DNA from 3 places in the Oryzomicrobium sp. genome. Region 2 is predicted to be linked to each of the others. Evidence: riboswitches for the same ligand, from Rfam matches in the RefSeq annotation. Region 2 holds a riboswitch; each other region holds the start of a gene.

Region 1 (4,153 bases), on a different contig from region 2:
CCAGCCAGTACTTGCTGGTGCCGCCGAAGACGTCCTTGACCACGTCGCTGTTGTCCTCGTTGCTGAACTGCTGGCCCGTGTAGATGGCCGAGAGGTAGCCGCGCCACTTCTGCCACTGGGCGTCCAGGGCGACGCTGGCCATGTTCTTGGGCACGTAGCGCAGGCGCTTGCCAAGCAGGCCGCTGTTGCTGTCGTCGCGGGTGATCTCGCTGTCGGTCCAGGTGTAGCTGGCCGACGCCCGCAGCCAGCCGGTCAGGGGCATCTCGCCGCTCAGTTCGATGCCCTCGATCCGGGCGGCGCCGGCGTTGGTCATGGTGGCGTTGGTGGTGACGCCGACCAGGGGGCCGCTGTAGGGGCTGGTCTTGCGGTAGATCATGTCGTCCAGCCGGGTACGGTAATAGGTGGCCTTGGCGAAGCCGTTGCCGGGCAGGGCGACTTCCGCTCCCAGGTCCCAGGAGGTGGCCGTTTCCGGCTTCAGGGTCGGGTCGGCGATGAGCAGGCGGCTGCCGCTCACGCTGGGGGTGGCGTACATCTCGTAGTTGGACGGAGTGCGGAAGGCGGTGCCGAGGGAGCTGCGCAGGGTGAGGCGCTCGTTCCAGCGGTAGACCGCGGCGACCTTGGGCGAGAAGCCTGAGTCGGAGCGCTCGGGCGAATCCACCGTACCGACCGGGGTGCCCACATACTTCTTGGCCACGCCCCGGGTGGTCCAGTAGTCGTAGCGTCCGCCCACGTAGAGGGTGAAGGCGTCGGTGAGGAAGATCTGATCCTGGAGGAACAGGGAGCGGGTGTCGCTGTTGCCCGAGGATTCCTCGTTCAGTGCGCCGGTGCGGCTGTTTTCCGGCTGGCGCCAGTTGGCGAGCTGGTACACCTTGCGGTTCAGGGTGCTGCGGTTGGCGGCCACCCCGGCGATCAGGTAGTGGTGCTCGCCAATGCCGAAGCCCACCTGGGCGGAGGCATCCAGGGTGGTGTTGGGCGTGTTGGTGCTGGTGCCTGGCCCTCCGGCGAAGGTGGCCCCGGTACCGGCGCCGACGTAGTAGTTGTCCCGGTCGAAGTAGCCGAGGTTGACCTTGAGGTCGGCGCTTCCCACCTTGCCGTCGTAGCCTGCGAAGTAGCGGTTCTCTTCGCGGCTGTTGGGGTTGCTGGAATTCCAGAAGCTGCTTTCCTTGAGGGAGCCGAGCTTGTCGCCGTTGATCGAGACGTTGCTCGCCGGCAGGGCCAGGGGCACACCGTTGCGGGTCAGGTAGTTGTTGAAGTTCTGGTAGCCCATCTTGCCCTCGGTCCGGGCGAAGCCGGCGAACAGCCGCGATTGGGCGTCGATGTCGAAGTAGAACTTGGCGTTGGCGAAGGCGGCGTGGGACGGTGTGGCGCCCTTGTCGCCGACGATGTAGGCCGGCGCGCCTGTGACGGTAGTGGTGCGCTGGCCGCCCTGGACGGCATTGCTGCCGGTGCCCGTGGTGCCGACCGGCACCACCACCAAGTCGTTCTTGGCGTAGCCGGCCATGTCCTCGTAGCCGATGCCGATGGAGGCAGCCAGGCCGTTTGCCCACTTGTTGCGGTAGCTGGCTTCCACCGCGTTGCGCTCGCCGTCGCCGAAGCCGCGGCTGATCTTGGCGTCGATTTCCAGTTTGGTCGGGGCCTTGGAGATGATGTTCACCACCCCGCCGATGGCGTCGCTGCCGTACAGGGCGGAGCCGGGGCCGGGTACCACCTCGATGCGTTCCACGTCGCCGACGTTGAGCCCCAGCAGGCTGGACAGGCCGCCGCTGTTGCCGTCGCTCAGGCTGATGCCGTCCACCATCATCTTCACCCGGCCCTGGGATTGGCCGCGCAGGGAAACGATGGGGGCGCTGTTGATGCGCGAGGTGTTGCCCAGGCCGCCGCGCAGATAAAGGCTGGGTACCTTGGCGGTGAGGGCGTCGCCGACCCGAACGGCGCCGGAGGCGTCCAGGGTGTCGCTATCGACCAGGGTGACGCTGGCGGGGGCTTCCAGGGTGCTCTGGGCGATCCGCGCCGCGCTGACCACCACGTTGGCCAGGTGCTTGTCGTTGTCGGGTTCCCGTTCCTCGCCGAAGGCGCCGGCCTGGGTGAAACAGGCGGCGATGGCGGTGGCGATGATCTTTTTCTTGGTGGTGCTGCGCATGCTCTCTCGTGACTCCAGTCGATGACCGGCCGGGCGGAGGGAGCAGCGGTGAAAAGGCGGCGCGCCGGAATGGCGGTGCGCGGAGGACGGGCATGGTGCGGCTAGGGGCGACCCGGGCTTTTCGCTACGCGGCTCCGTTCGCATCCCCGCGACCGGTGCTTGGCTCGTGCCTTGGCGACCGCTGGCGAAAGCGGTCGGCACGTTGGCGTCAAAGGCCGGTCTCCGGGCTCGTGAGATTTGATGCGTCGCCTTCCCGAAGCCGTCGCGCGCCCGGAAATCCGGGGTCACGTGCGGTTTCAGTGGCTGGCCCTTCCGGGGAGGAGGGGCCGTGGCGCATCCGCGCTCACTTACCGTTGCGGGGGCAGCCGAAGCTTGGCGGCGGTTAGGCCGTTACTTCGTTCCCGTTTCACCCGGCGGCTGCTGCCGCCGGACACCTTTGACTGCGTGGCCCTGTACTGCGTGTCGTGTTCCGGTCGGCAGGGCCGTCCCGTCCGGAAAGAGGGGCGATGATAGCGCGTTTTGGAACAATTATGACCAAAGTCTGACCTGGCTTCGGCCAGGTGCTCCGTGGCTCCCGGCCGGCGGGGCGTCATTCCCAGGCCAGGGCGCCGCCGGTCTGGTACTCGGTGACCCGGGTCTCGAAGAAGTTCTTCTCCTTGCGCATGTTGGCCTGCTCGTCGAGCCAGGGCAGCACGTTCTCGGCTCCGGGGAAAGGCTCGGAGAGGCCCAGCTGGCGGGCGCGGCGGTTGGCGATGAAGCGGAACTGGCCCCGGTGCAGGTCGGCGTTGTAGCCCAGGATGGGCTCCCGCAGGATGTAGCCGGCGTAGGCCGCTTCGGCCGCTTCCGCTTCTTCCCACAGGGCCTTCACGGCGGCCGGGTCCAGGGTCAGGTTCTCTTCCTGCAACAGCTGGCGCACCACCCGGATGCCGAAGGCGCAGTGCAGCACCTCGTCGCGCATGATGTATTGCAGCTGCTCGGCGGTGCCCTTCATCAGGCCCCGGCGTTGCAGGGCGAAGATGGGGGTGAAGCCGTTGTAGAACCAGCAGCCTTCGAAGATGCCGGCGAAGAACAGGTAGGAGAGGGCGAATTCGTGCAGGTTGTCCCGGTCGGTGAGGTCGAAGTCGGAGCGCATCACCCGCTCCAGGCGCCGGTTGGCCAGGGCGATCTTGCCGTGGATCTGCGGCACCACCCGGTAGCGGTTGTAGATCTCCTGCTGGTTGAGGCCCAGGCTCTCGATGCAGTGCTGGTAGGTCCAGGTGTGCAGGGCCTCTTCGTAGACCTGGCGGGCCTGGTAGATCTGCAATTCCGGGGCGCTCATCTTTTCCATCACCGCCAGGCCGATGTTGCGCATGGCCAGGATGTCGGAGGTGGTCAGGTAGGACAGCACGTTCTCGAAGACGTGGCGCTCCGCCGGCGTCAGCTTGTGGTTGTAGTCGTGCACGTCCTGGGCCATGGAGATTTCCAGGGGCGTCCAGTGGTTGCGGTTGGCGTTGAGGAAGAACTCCCAGGCCCAGGGGTACTTGAAGGGGGCGAGCTGGTTGATGTCGGCCTTGCCGTTCACCACCCGCTTGTCCTCCGGGTTGATCGGGGCGAGGGACAACCCTGCCGGATGCAAGGTGGAAGCCCGCGCCAGTGCTTGTTCTCCGGTCGGCATGGTCGAAGAACCAATAGGGGCGCGGCTTTCCAAGATTCCTGCCTGGAGATCGGCCATGGGCGCGGGGTTTGGCGCAGGGGCCTGGGCAGGGGGCGTTGCGACGGCGGGGCCGTCGTCCCAGTCGTTGAGCAGGAAGGCGCTCATTGGCAGGCCTCGCAATCCGGGTTGTCGATGGAGCAGAACTTGGGTTCGGCCGGGGCGGCAGACACGGCCGCCCGGTCGATCGGCGCGCCGGTCTTTTCCATGGCGGTGGCGCCCAGGGTGCGCAGGTAGTAGGTGGTCTTGAGGCCGCGCTTCCAGGCCAGCTTGTAGATTTCGTCCAGCTTCTTGCCCGAGGCCACGGCCACGTACAGGTTGAG
Region 2 (4,153 bases):
GCGCCGGCATAGCGCACCACGCCGGCGGTGGGGCGCAGCAGACCGTTGCAGTGCTGGAAGAGGGTGGTCTTGCCGGCGCCGTTGGCGCCGATCAATACGTTGCGGCTACCCCGGCGGATGGCCAGGGAGCAGCCGTCGAGCCCCATGCTGCCGTCCGGGTAGCGGAAGTCCACGCCGTCCAGTTCCAGGATCAGGTCGCTCACGCCGCGCCTCCATGGGCCAGCAGCCCGCCCAGGGCCGCCAGCAGGGCGCCGGCCAGTCCACCCAGGAGCGTATGGCGCCGAGCATGGGGATGGGGCGTGGGCAGAAAGCGCAGGGGGCCATCGCTGTTGCGGGCCAGAGCGGCCTGGTGCAAGGCGTGGGCGCGCTGCCAGATCTGCAAGGTCAGGTTGGCCGTCAGATCGCCCAGGGCGCGGAAGGTCAGGCGGGAATTGGCATAGCCGAGGCGGGCGGCCTGGGCGGTACGCATGTCGTGCAGGGCCCCGGAGAAGACGAACAGGGTGCGGTAGCACAGCACCATGATGTCGAGCAGCACCTCGGGCGTCCGCAGGCGGCGGGCCAGCACGATCAGGTCGGTCAGGGGCGTGGTCAGCACCAGGAAGAGCAGGGCGGCCAGCCCGGCGAGGGAGCGGCCCGTCACCCGGCCCACCTGATCCAGCCCGGCGCCGGTGACGTGGACGCCCAGACCATCGCCGGGGGCGCGATCCACCGACAGGGCCAGGGAGAGGGCGCTGACCGCGAGGAAGAGCAGGGCGGGGAAGGCCACCCGCAGGTAGAGCCCCAGGGGTACCCGGGCGCCCAGGACGGTCGCCGCGACCACTGCGGCCGTCACTGCCAGGGCCGCTTCCAGCCGTCCGGCGGCGGCGAAGGCGGCCACCAGGCCGCCCAGGGCGAACAGCCCCTTGGCCTCGGGGGCTACGGTGCGCCAGCGGTTGGCGTAGGCCGACTGCTCAATCCGCATGGACGCCCGTTCCGCCGTCCGCGGGCTGGTTGTGCCGCTCGAACTCACGCTTGAGCCGTTCCCGAGTGACCGATACCCCCAGGTAATAGCCGATGAAGCCGGCGCCCAGGGCGGCCTGCAAGGCGAACAGCAGGGAGGCGATCTCCTCGCTGGCGGGTTCCAGCAGGGGCTCGAACCAGGGTTTGTAGTCCGGGGCGATGCGGCCGATCAGGTCCCGGGCCTGGTTGTCGGCGCCGCCGAAAAGCTCCACCGGCTTGCCGTCCGCATCCACGGCGTCCGGGGCCGGCTTGTCCACCAGCCACAGGGGCAGCACCGCCAGCAGGGCCACGGCGGCGAGCAGAAGGAGGTTCTGGCGCTTCTTCATGCCTTGGCCTCCGGCGTGCCCAGCACCCGCATGTCGCGCAGCTCCTGGGGGTTGAAGCGGGCCAGGGCGTTGAAAATGACCACGGTGAGCAGCCCTTCGCTGATGGCCAGGGGAACCTGGGTGACGGCGAAAATGCCGGCGAACTTGAGGAATGAAGCGGTAAAGCCGCCCACCGGGTCGGGAAAGGCCAGGGCCAGTTGGACCGAGGTGGTGACGTAGGTGAGCAGGTCGGCCAGGCTGGCGGCCAGGAAGATGCCCAGGGCGAAGGGCAGCTTCAGCGCCTGGGCCAGGCGGAACACGCCCCAGGCGGCGAAGGGGCCGACCACGGCCATGGAGAAGATGTTCGCCCCCAGGGTGGTGAGGCCGCCGTGGGCCAGCAGCAGGGCCTGGAAGAGCAGCACCACGGCGCCGATGGGGGCCATGGCCGCCGGGCCGAACAGTATGGCGCCCAGGCCGGTGCCGGTGGGATGAGAACAGCTGCCGGTGACCGAGGGCAGCTTGAGGGCCGACAGGACGAAGGTGAACGCGGCGGCCACTCCCAGCAGCATGCGCTGCTCCGGGTTGGCGCGGATGCGCCGGTTGACCGAGCGGATGCCCCAGGCGACGAAGGGGGCGGACGCGATGCTCCAGCCCACGGCGTGCGCCACGGGCAGGAAGCCTTCCATGATGTGCAAGCGGGTTCTCCCTCGGCGAACTCGAATGGACGCACCAAGGGGATAAAGGCGGATCGGGATCGGACTACAGAGGCGGCGCGGGCAGACCGCGGGAGCGGAAAGCGGGCCGTATGCGGCGAATCATCGAAACCTTCCCGTCACCCCGGGGAATGGTGCAGCTAATGACTCAGGCCGGTCTTCTGGCTCGCCTTCGTTCTCGTCCGCCGGCCTTCCCATGCGCGAAGCACAGTGGCGTGGGGCGGAGTCGTCAGGCTTACAGCAGCGGGGGCTGCGCCGGAATGGTCGAGGATATGGAGGATATCGACGTCACCGGTCTTCCCGTTTCACCAGCGGCATAGGACACGCGGCTGGCACCCGAATCAGCGCGCATGCTAACCGAGAAGCCGCCGGCGAACAACCGGAAAGCCAGGAAGCACGGGGTGAAGCGGCATTGCGGCCGGTTGTAATGAAGTGGTCATGCGCGGTTGGGAGAATGCCGCGTCTCCAGCGAAAAGCATTGCCTGCCATGAAATACTTCGACGACGATTGCATCAGCAACGACAGCGCCAACCCGATTCTCGACAAGTTCGTGCAGAACTCCCGCCGCCACTTCCTGTTGGGCGGTATTTCCGCCGCGGCCCTGGCCGGCATGGGCGTGTCCATGCCCACCCTGGCGGCCCAGGCAGCGGCCAGCGCCGGCCGGGTAATGCGCGGCAAGGCCGGCCCGGCCATCGGCTTCCTGCCCGTTTCGGTTTCCCAGGACGACCTGGTGCGGGTGCCCGACGACTACCAGGTGGAAGTGGTCTACGCCTGGGGCGACCCCATCTCCGACGGCCCGGCGTTCAAGCCCGACGCCTCCAACACCGCCGCGGAACAAGCCCTTCAGGCCGGCATGCACCACGACGGCATGCACTTCTTCCCCTTCGTCAAGGACGGCAAGCCCGTTTCCGACCGGGGGCTGCTGGTGGTCAACCACGAGTACGTGGACGATGGTCTGCTCCACCCGAGCGGCATGAACGGTTGGAGCGCCGACAAGGTGGCCAAGTCCCAGGCCGCCCATGGCGTCTCGGTGGTGGAAGTGCGCAAGCAGGGCAACCGCTGGGAGGTGGTGCGCCCCTCCAAGTACGCCCGCCGCGTCACCGCCGCCACGCCGATCTGGCTGTCCGGCCCGGTGGCCGGCTCCGACTGGGTCAAGACCGCCGCCGACCCCAAGGGCCACCTGGCCTTCGGCACCTTCAACAACTGCGCCATGGGCGTCACCCCCTGGGGCACCTACCTGACCTGCGAAGAGAACTTCAACAACTACTTCGAAGGCTCGGCCAAGCCTGCCAGCGCCGCTTCCAGCGCCCTGGAAAAGCGCTACGGCATCAAGAAGGGCGGCAGCATCTACCGCTGGAACGAATTCGACGCCCGCTTCGACCTGAACCGGCACCCCAACGAAGCCAACCGCTTCGGCTGGGTGGTGGAGATCGATCCGTGGAACCCGATGAAGCCCCCGGTCAAGCGCACCGCCCTGGGCCGCATCAAGCACGAGGGCGCCACCGTGACCCTGGCCAAGGACGGCCGGGTGGTGGTGTACATGGGCGACGACGAGCGCTTCGAGTACCTCTACAAGTTCGTTTCCAAGGACCGCTACGACCCGGCCCGGCCCGGCGCCAACGCTGACCTGCTCGACCGGGGCACCCTGTACGTGGCCCGTTTCGGCGATGACGGCAAGGGCCGCTGGCTGCCCCTGGTGCACGGCCGCCCGGGCCTGACCAGCGACAACGGTTTCGCCGACCAGGCCGACGTGCTGGTCAAGACCCGCCTAGCCGCCGACGCCGTGGGCGCCACCAAGATGGACCGGCCCGAGTGGATCGCCGTCCATCCGGTCACCGGCGAGGTGTATTGCTCCCTGACCAACAACACCAAGCGCGGCGCGGCCGACGCGGCCGCCACGGACAAGGCCAACCCCCGCGTCGACAACGTGTTCGGCCACATCATCCGCTGGCGCGACGAAGGCGGCGCGGCCGGGGATGCCTTCGGCTGGGACATCTTCGCCCTGGCCGGCGACCCGGCCAATCCGGACCCGGCCAAGCGCGGCAACGTCAAGGGCGACGCCTTCGGCAGCCCGGACGGCCTGTGGTTCGACCCGGAAGGCCGGCTGTGGATTCAGACCGACGTGTCCACCTCGGT
Region 3 (4,153 bases), on a different contig from region 2:
GTGCCGCATCGGCGGAAGAATCCGCCTTGCCCCGGAGCGCCTCGTCCAGCTTGGCCTCCATGGCACCGATTCTACGCTGAAAGTCAGGGGTGTCAAAACCCCCTTCGCTCCCCTCGCCGACCGCGGCGAAAACCGCGCCGGGCGCCGCTTCCGGCGCGCTCGGGCGGCGGCGCAGGGACAGCAGTTCGTGGGCCAGGTTGAGGGCGGCCATCACCGCCACCCGCTCGGCGCCGCCGGAGCGGCTGCGGGCAGTGATCTCCTTGACCTGCTCGTCCACCAGGGCGACGGCGGCGAGCAGGGCCTCCCGCTCGTCGGGCGGGCAGGCGACCCGGTATTCCCGGCCGAGGAGTTGCACGTCGAGGAAATTGGACTCGGCGCTCATGGTCATGGACCTTTGCTGGCTAGTTCGAGGGGGAAGGGTGGAGTACGGAAATTCGGGAATGCGCAGAGCGGCTCGGAGCCCGGCAGTCGCAAGCGGATCACGGATCGCGCCGCAAGACCCGCGCACCGGCACCGCCGGCGGCTTACTTGCCGTCCTCGGGTACCCGGGCGAGCAGGCCTTCCACCCGCGTCCGGGCCGCCGCCATGCGGGCGGCCAGATCGGCGTTGCGCGCTTCCGCCGCCGCCAGCTGCGCCTTGAGGGCGGCGTTCTCGCCGCGCAGGGCCTGACACAGGCCGACCACTTGGTCGACCTTGCTTTCGAGGGTGGCGAGGTGGTTCTCCATGGCGCGCACTATAGAGGCGCAATCTCTTCCCGGTCAAGGAGTAAGCGTCGGATTTGAAGGTGTTTTGTGGCTTCGCGCCGCCGCCCCGCGCCTTGCTCCCGCCCCCTCCGGCGGGGTATTCTCCGCCCTCGCCGTCGCCCCGCAACCGGCTGCCACGCCCTTGCTAACGACGACGATTTTTTCCTTGCCAGGTGCCGCAGGCGAATCCTTCGCCGCGGTTAAACGGGAAACAGGTGCGTCCGACCCCAGGTCGGCAAGGCCTGTGCTGCCCCCGCAACGGTAAGCGAGCAGTCGCCCCACACAGCCACTGGGTTCATCGCCTGGGAAGGCGGGGCGGCGCGCCGGAGGATTCCGGCCTCGCGAGCCCGGATACCGGCCTGCCGGGAACACCAGCGGAAGTGCTGCGGGAGGCGGCATGGCGCGTGGACTCCCGCCCTGCCGGCCGGTCCTGCGCCGGCGACTCCCTTGCGCTGATCAAGAACGGCCACGGCCTGCGGGGACGCATGTGCGTGGCGACAAAGGGAGTCTCACCATGTCCAGTCCCATCCTCCGGGCCGCCATTTGCGCCCTTCCCGCCAGCCTGAGCCTGATCGCCGGCACCGTCCGGGCCGATGACGAAATCCTCTCCCCCGTGGTAGTCACCGCCACCCGCTTCGCCACGCCGGACCCGCGCATTCCCGCTAACATCAGCGTCATCACCAAGGAAGACATCCGCAACACCCCGGGCCTGAGCCTGCCCGACGTGCTGGCCACCCGGGCGGGGGTCAATGTAGTTCCTCTTTATGGCCCTTTAGGTATTGATGCCACAGTGGATATTGGTGGCTTTGGCGCCACGGCCACCAGCAACACCCTGATTCTGGTCGATGGCCAGCGCATCAATCCTCTGGACTCAGGCAGCATCGTCTGGTCCGCGATTCCCCTTGCCAGCATCGAACGCATCGAGATCATGCGGGGCTCAGGCACCGTGCTTTATGGCGACGGCGCCAGCGGCGGCGTCATCAATATCATCACCGACAAATCGGGCAAGCCGGGTGGCTCGGTGACCGCCACCCTGGGCAGCTACAACTTCCGCGGCCTGGATGCCAGCGTCGCCACCGGTAACGACCGCGCTTACTTCAACCTGTTCGCCCGCTATGCCGACACGGACGGTTACCGCCACAACAACTGGCAGGACCAGCAGACGGCCAGCGGCCGGGCCGGATTGAAGCTGGAACGAGGTGAAATCTTCACTGACTACGCCGTCTACAAAGAGGCATCCGGCCTGCCTGGCAACCTGCTGAGCGCGGGGTATCGGACCAATCCGCGCAACGCCACAACGCCTAACGACAATCAATTCCGCGACGGCTACCGACTCCGGCCCGGATTCAGCTACGGGCTGACCGATGCGCTCACCCTCGAAGGTGAAGTCTCTGTCGAACAGCAAAACCTGCATTCGAACTACTACGCCAGCAATTACATCAGCGACCGCAACCGCGACATGGTGTCGTTCACCCCGCGCCTGCGCTGGCGCCACGGCTTAGGTCGCCTGGACAGTGAAACCGTTGTCGGCATGGATTATTACGATGGCAAGGTAGGCGCCCAGAACCAGGGGGGGCCCAATCAGAATGCCCGCCAGACCAGCACGGCCTTCTATTTCCAGAACAGCACCGATCTGATTTCGCGCCTCAGCCTCACCTTGGGCGGCAGAACCCAACGCGTGCGTCAATCGGCAAGCCAGGACGCCTATCCGGCCTGGTTCCAGCCGGCCGTGAACGGCTCGGCCACCCGCACCCGCAACGCCTACGACATTGGTCTGGCCTACGCCGGCGACGGTTGGCGCGTCTATGGCAAGACCGGCACCACCTTCCGCTTTGCCAACCTGGACGAACTGTTCGGCTACGACAACGTGCTGCTTCGCCCTGTCTTTGCCGGCAACCTGCGCCCCCAGCACGGCACGATCCAGGAGGTTGGCGGCAGCCTCAAATCCGGTGCCTGGAGCGGCCGCCTGTCCCTCTCCCGTCTCGATCTGACCGATGAAATCGGCTACGACGCCGGCACGGGCGCCAACGCCAACTTCTCACCCACCCGGCGTGACAGCGCCAACCTGGAAGTGGAATGGCAGGCCACCGAGCGCTGGTCCAGCCGCCTAGCCTACTCCTATCTGGATGCCACTTTCCGCAGCGGCTCTTACGCCGGAAAAACCGTGCCCCTGGCCGCCCGCGACCAGGCATCCCTGCAAGTGACGTGGAAGGGCGGACAGATCGGCACCTATACTGCGGCAGCGCGCTACGTGGGCGACCGCCCCTATGGCAGCGATTTCACTAACACCCAGAGCCGCCTGGCAGGCTACACCACCCTGGACCTGCAAGGCGCCTGGAAGATCGATCGCTGGACGGTCACCGCCAAGCTGCTCAACGCGCTGGACAAGAAGTACGCGCCGTTCGCGGGCTACTCTTCATTCAAGCACGACACCTACTACTACCCCGCCGACGGCCGCACCGCCTACGTCTCGGCCCGCTACGACTTCTAGTCCGGGGCATAATCCGCGCTGCCCGAGCCAATCCCCTCCCCCATGCCCACCCGCCGTCGCGCCCTGGTCGCCCTCGCCTTTCTGATCCTGCTCGCCCTGGCCAGCTTCGCCGTGGCCCTGGCGGCGGGCAGCATCGCGGTGGACCGGGCCGACGTGCTGGCGGCGCTGACCGGGGGGGATTCGCCGGGGGCGGAGATCGTGCGCGCCCTGCGCCTGCCCAGGGCGGTGGCCGGGTTTGCCTGCGGCGGATTGCTCGCCCTGGCCGGGGCGCTGATGCAGGTGCTGTTGCGCAACCCCCTGGCCGATCCTTACGTGCTGGGCATTTCCGGCGGTGCCGGGGTCGGGGCCTTGCTGGCCATCCTGCTCGGGCTGTCGGTGTTCGGGCTGACCGGCTTCGCCTTCTGCGGTGCCATGGGCGCCATGTTGCTCGTCTTCGGCCTGGCCCGGGGTGACGGCAGCTGGACCCAGACCCGGCTGCTGCTCACCGGGGTGATCGTCGCTGCCGGCTGCGGCGCCCTGGTGGCGCTGATGCTCACCATCGCCCCCGAATCCAAGCTGCGCGGCATGCTCTTCTGGCTGATGGGCGATCTGGCCCAGGCCGCCCACCCCTGGCTGCCAGCAGTGGCCCTGCTGGTCTGCCTGGCCGCCGCCCTGCCCTTCGCCCGGGAACTCAACCTGCTCGCCCGGGGCCTGCTCCAGGCCCAGGCCATGGGCGTGTCGGTGCCCACGGTGCGCCGTCTGATCTACGCCGTGGCCTCCCTGGCCACCGCCGTGGCCGTCACCTCGGCCGGCTCCATCGGCTTCGTCGGACTGGTGGTGCCCCACCTCACCCGGCTGGCCCTGGGCAACGATCAGCGCCTGCTGCTGCCCGCCTCGGCCCTGGCCGGCGGCAGCCTGCTGCTGCTGGCCGACACCGCCG

The links. A riboswitch is a leader RNA that binds a small molecule or an ion and turns the genes downstream of it on or off. The one in region 2 is predicted to bind cobalamin.
Region 1: linked by a shared signal. The riboswitch ahead of V7Z98_RS13990 (TonB-dependent receptor) and the one ahead of V7Z98_RS00420 (energy-coupling factor ABC transporter permease) in region 2 are both predicted to bind cobalamin.
Region 3: linked by a shared signal. The riboswitch ahead of V7Z98_RS03695 (TonB-dependent receptor) and the one ahead of V7Z98_RS00420 (energy-coupling factor ABC transporter permease) in region 2 are both predicted to bind cobalamin.

What each region holds. Positions count from the first base shown of each region.
Region 1 is NZ_DAISLS010000013.1:115,450-119,602, reverse strand. It holds gene V7Z98_RS13990 (TonB-dependent receptor) at 1-2,140, opposite strand, end outside; cobalamin riboswitch at 2,337-2,593, opposite strand; gene V7Z98_RS13985 (ribonucleotide-diphosphate reductase subunit beta) at 2,730-3,938, opposite strand; gene V7Z98_RS13980 (ribonucleoside-diphosphate reductase subunit alpha) at 3,935-4,153, opposite strand, start outside.
Region 2 is NZ_DAISLS010000001.1:91,175-95,327, reverse strand. It holds gene V7Z98_RS00435 (energy-coupling factor ABC transporter ATP-binding protein) at 1-203, opposite strand, end outside; gene cbiQ (cobalt ECF transporter T component CbiQ) at 200-961, opposite strand; gene V7Z98_RS00425 (energy-coupling factor ABC transporter substrate-binding protein) at 951-1,325, opposite strand; gene V7Z98_RS00420 (energy-coupling factor ABC transporter permease) at 1,322-1,990, opposite strand; cobalamin riboswitch at 2,152-2,372, opposite strand; gene V7Z98_RS00415 (PhoX family protein) at 2,505-4,153, shown strand, end outside.
Region 3 is NZ_DAISLS010000003.1:133,240-137,392, forward strand. It holds gene V7Z98_RS03685 (cell division protein ZapA) at 1-388, opposite strand, end outside; gene V7Z98_RS03690 (hypothetical protein) at 525-725, opposite strand; cobalamin riboswitch at 898-1,120, shown strand; gene V7Z98_RS03695 (TonB-dependent receptor) at 1,258-3,234, shown strand; gene V7Z98_RS03700 (FecCD family ABC transporter permease) at 3,277-4,153, shown strand, end outside.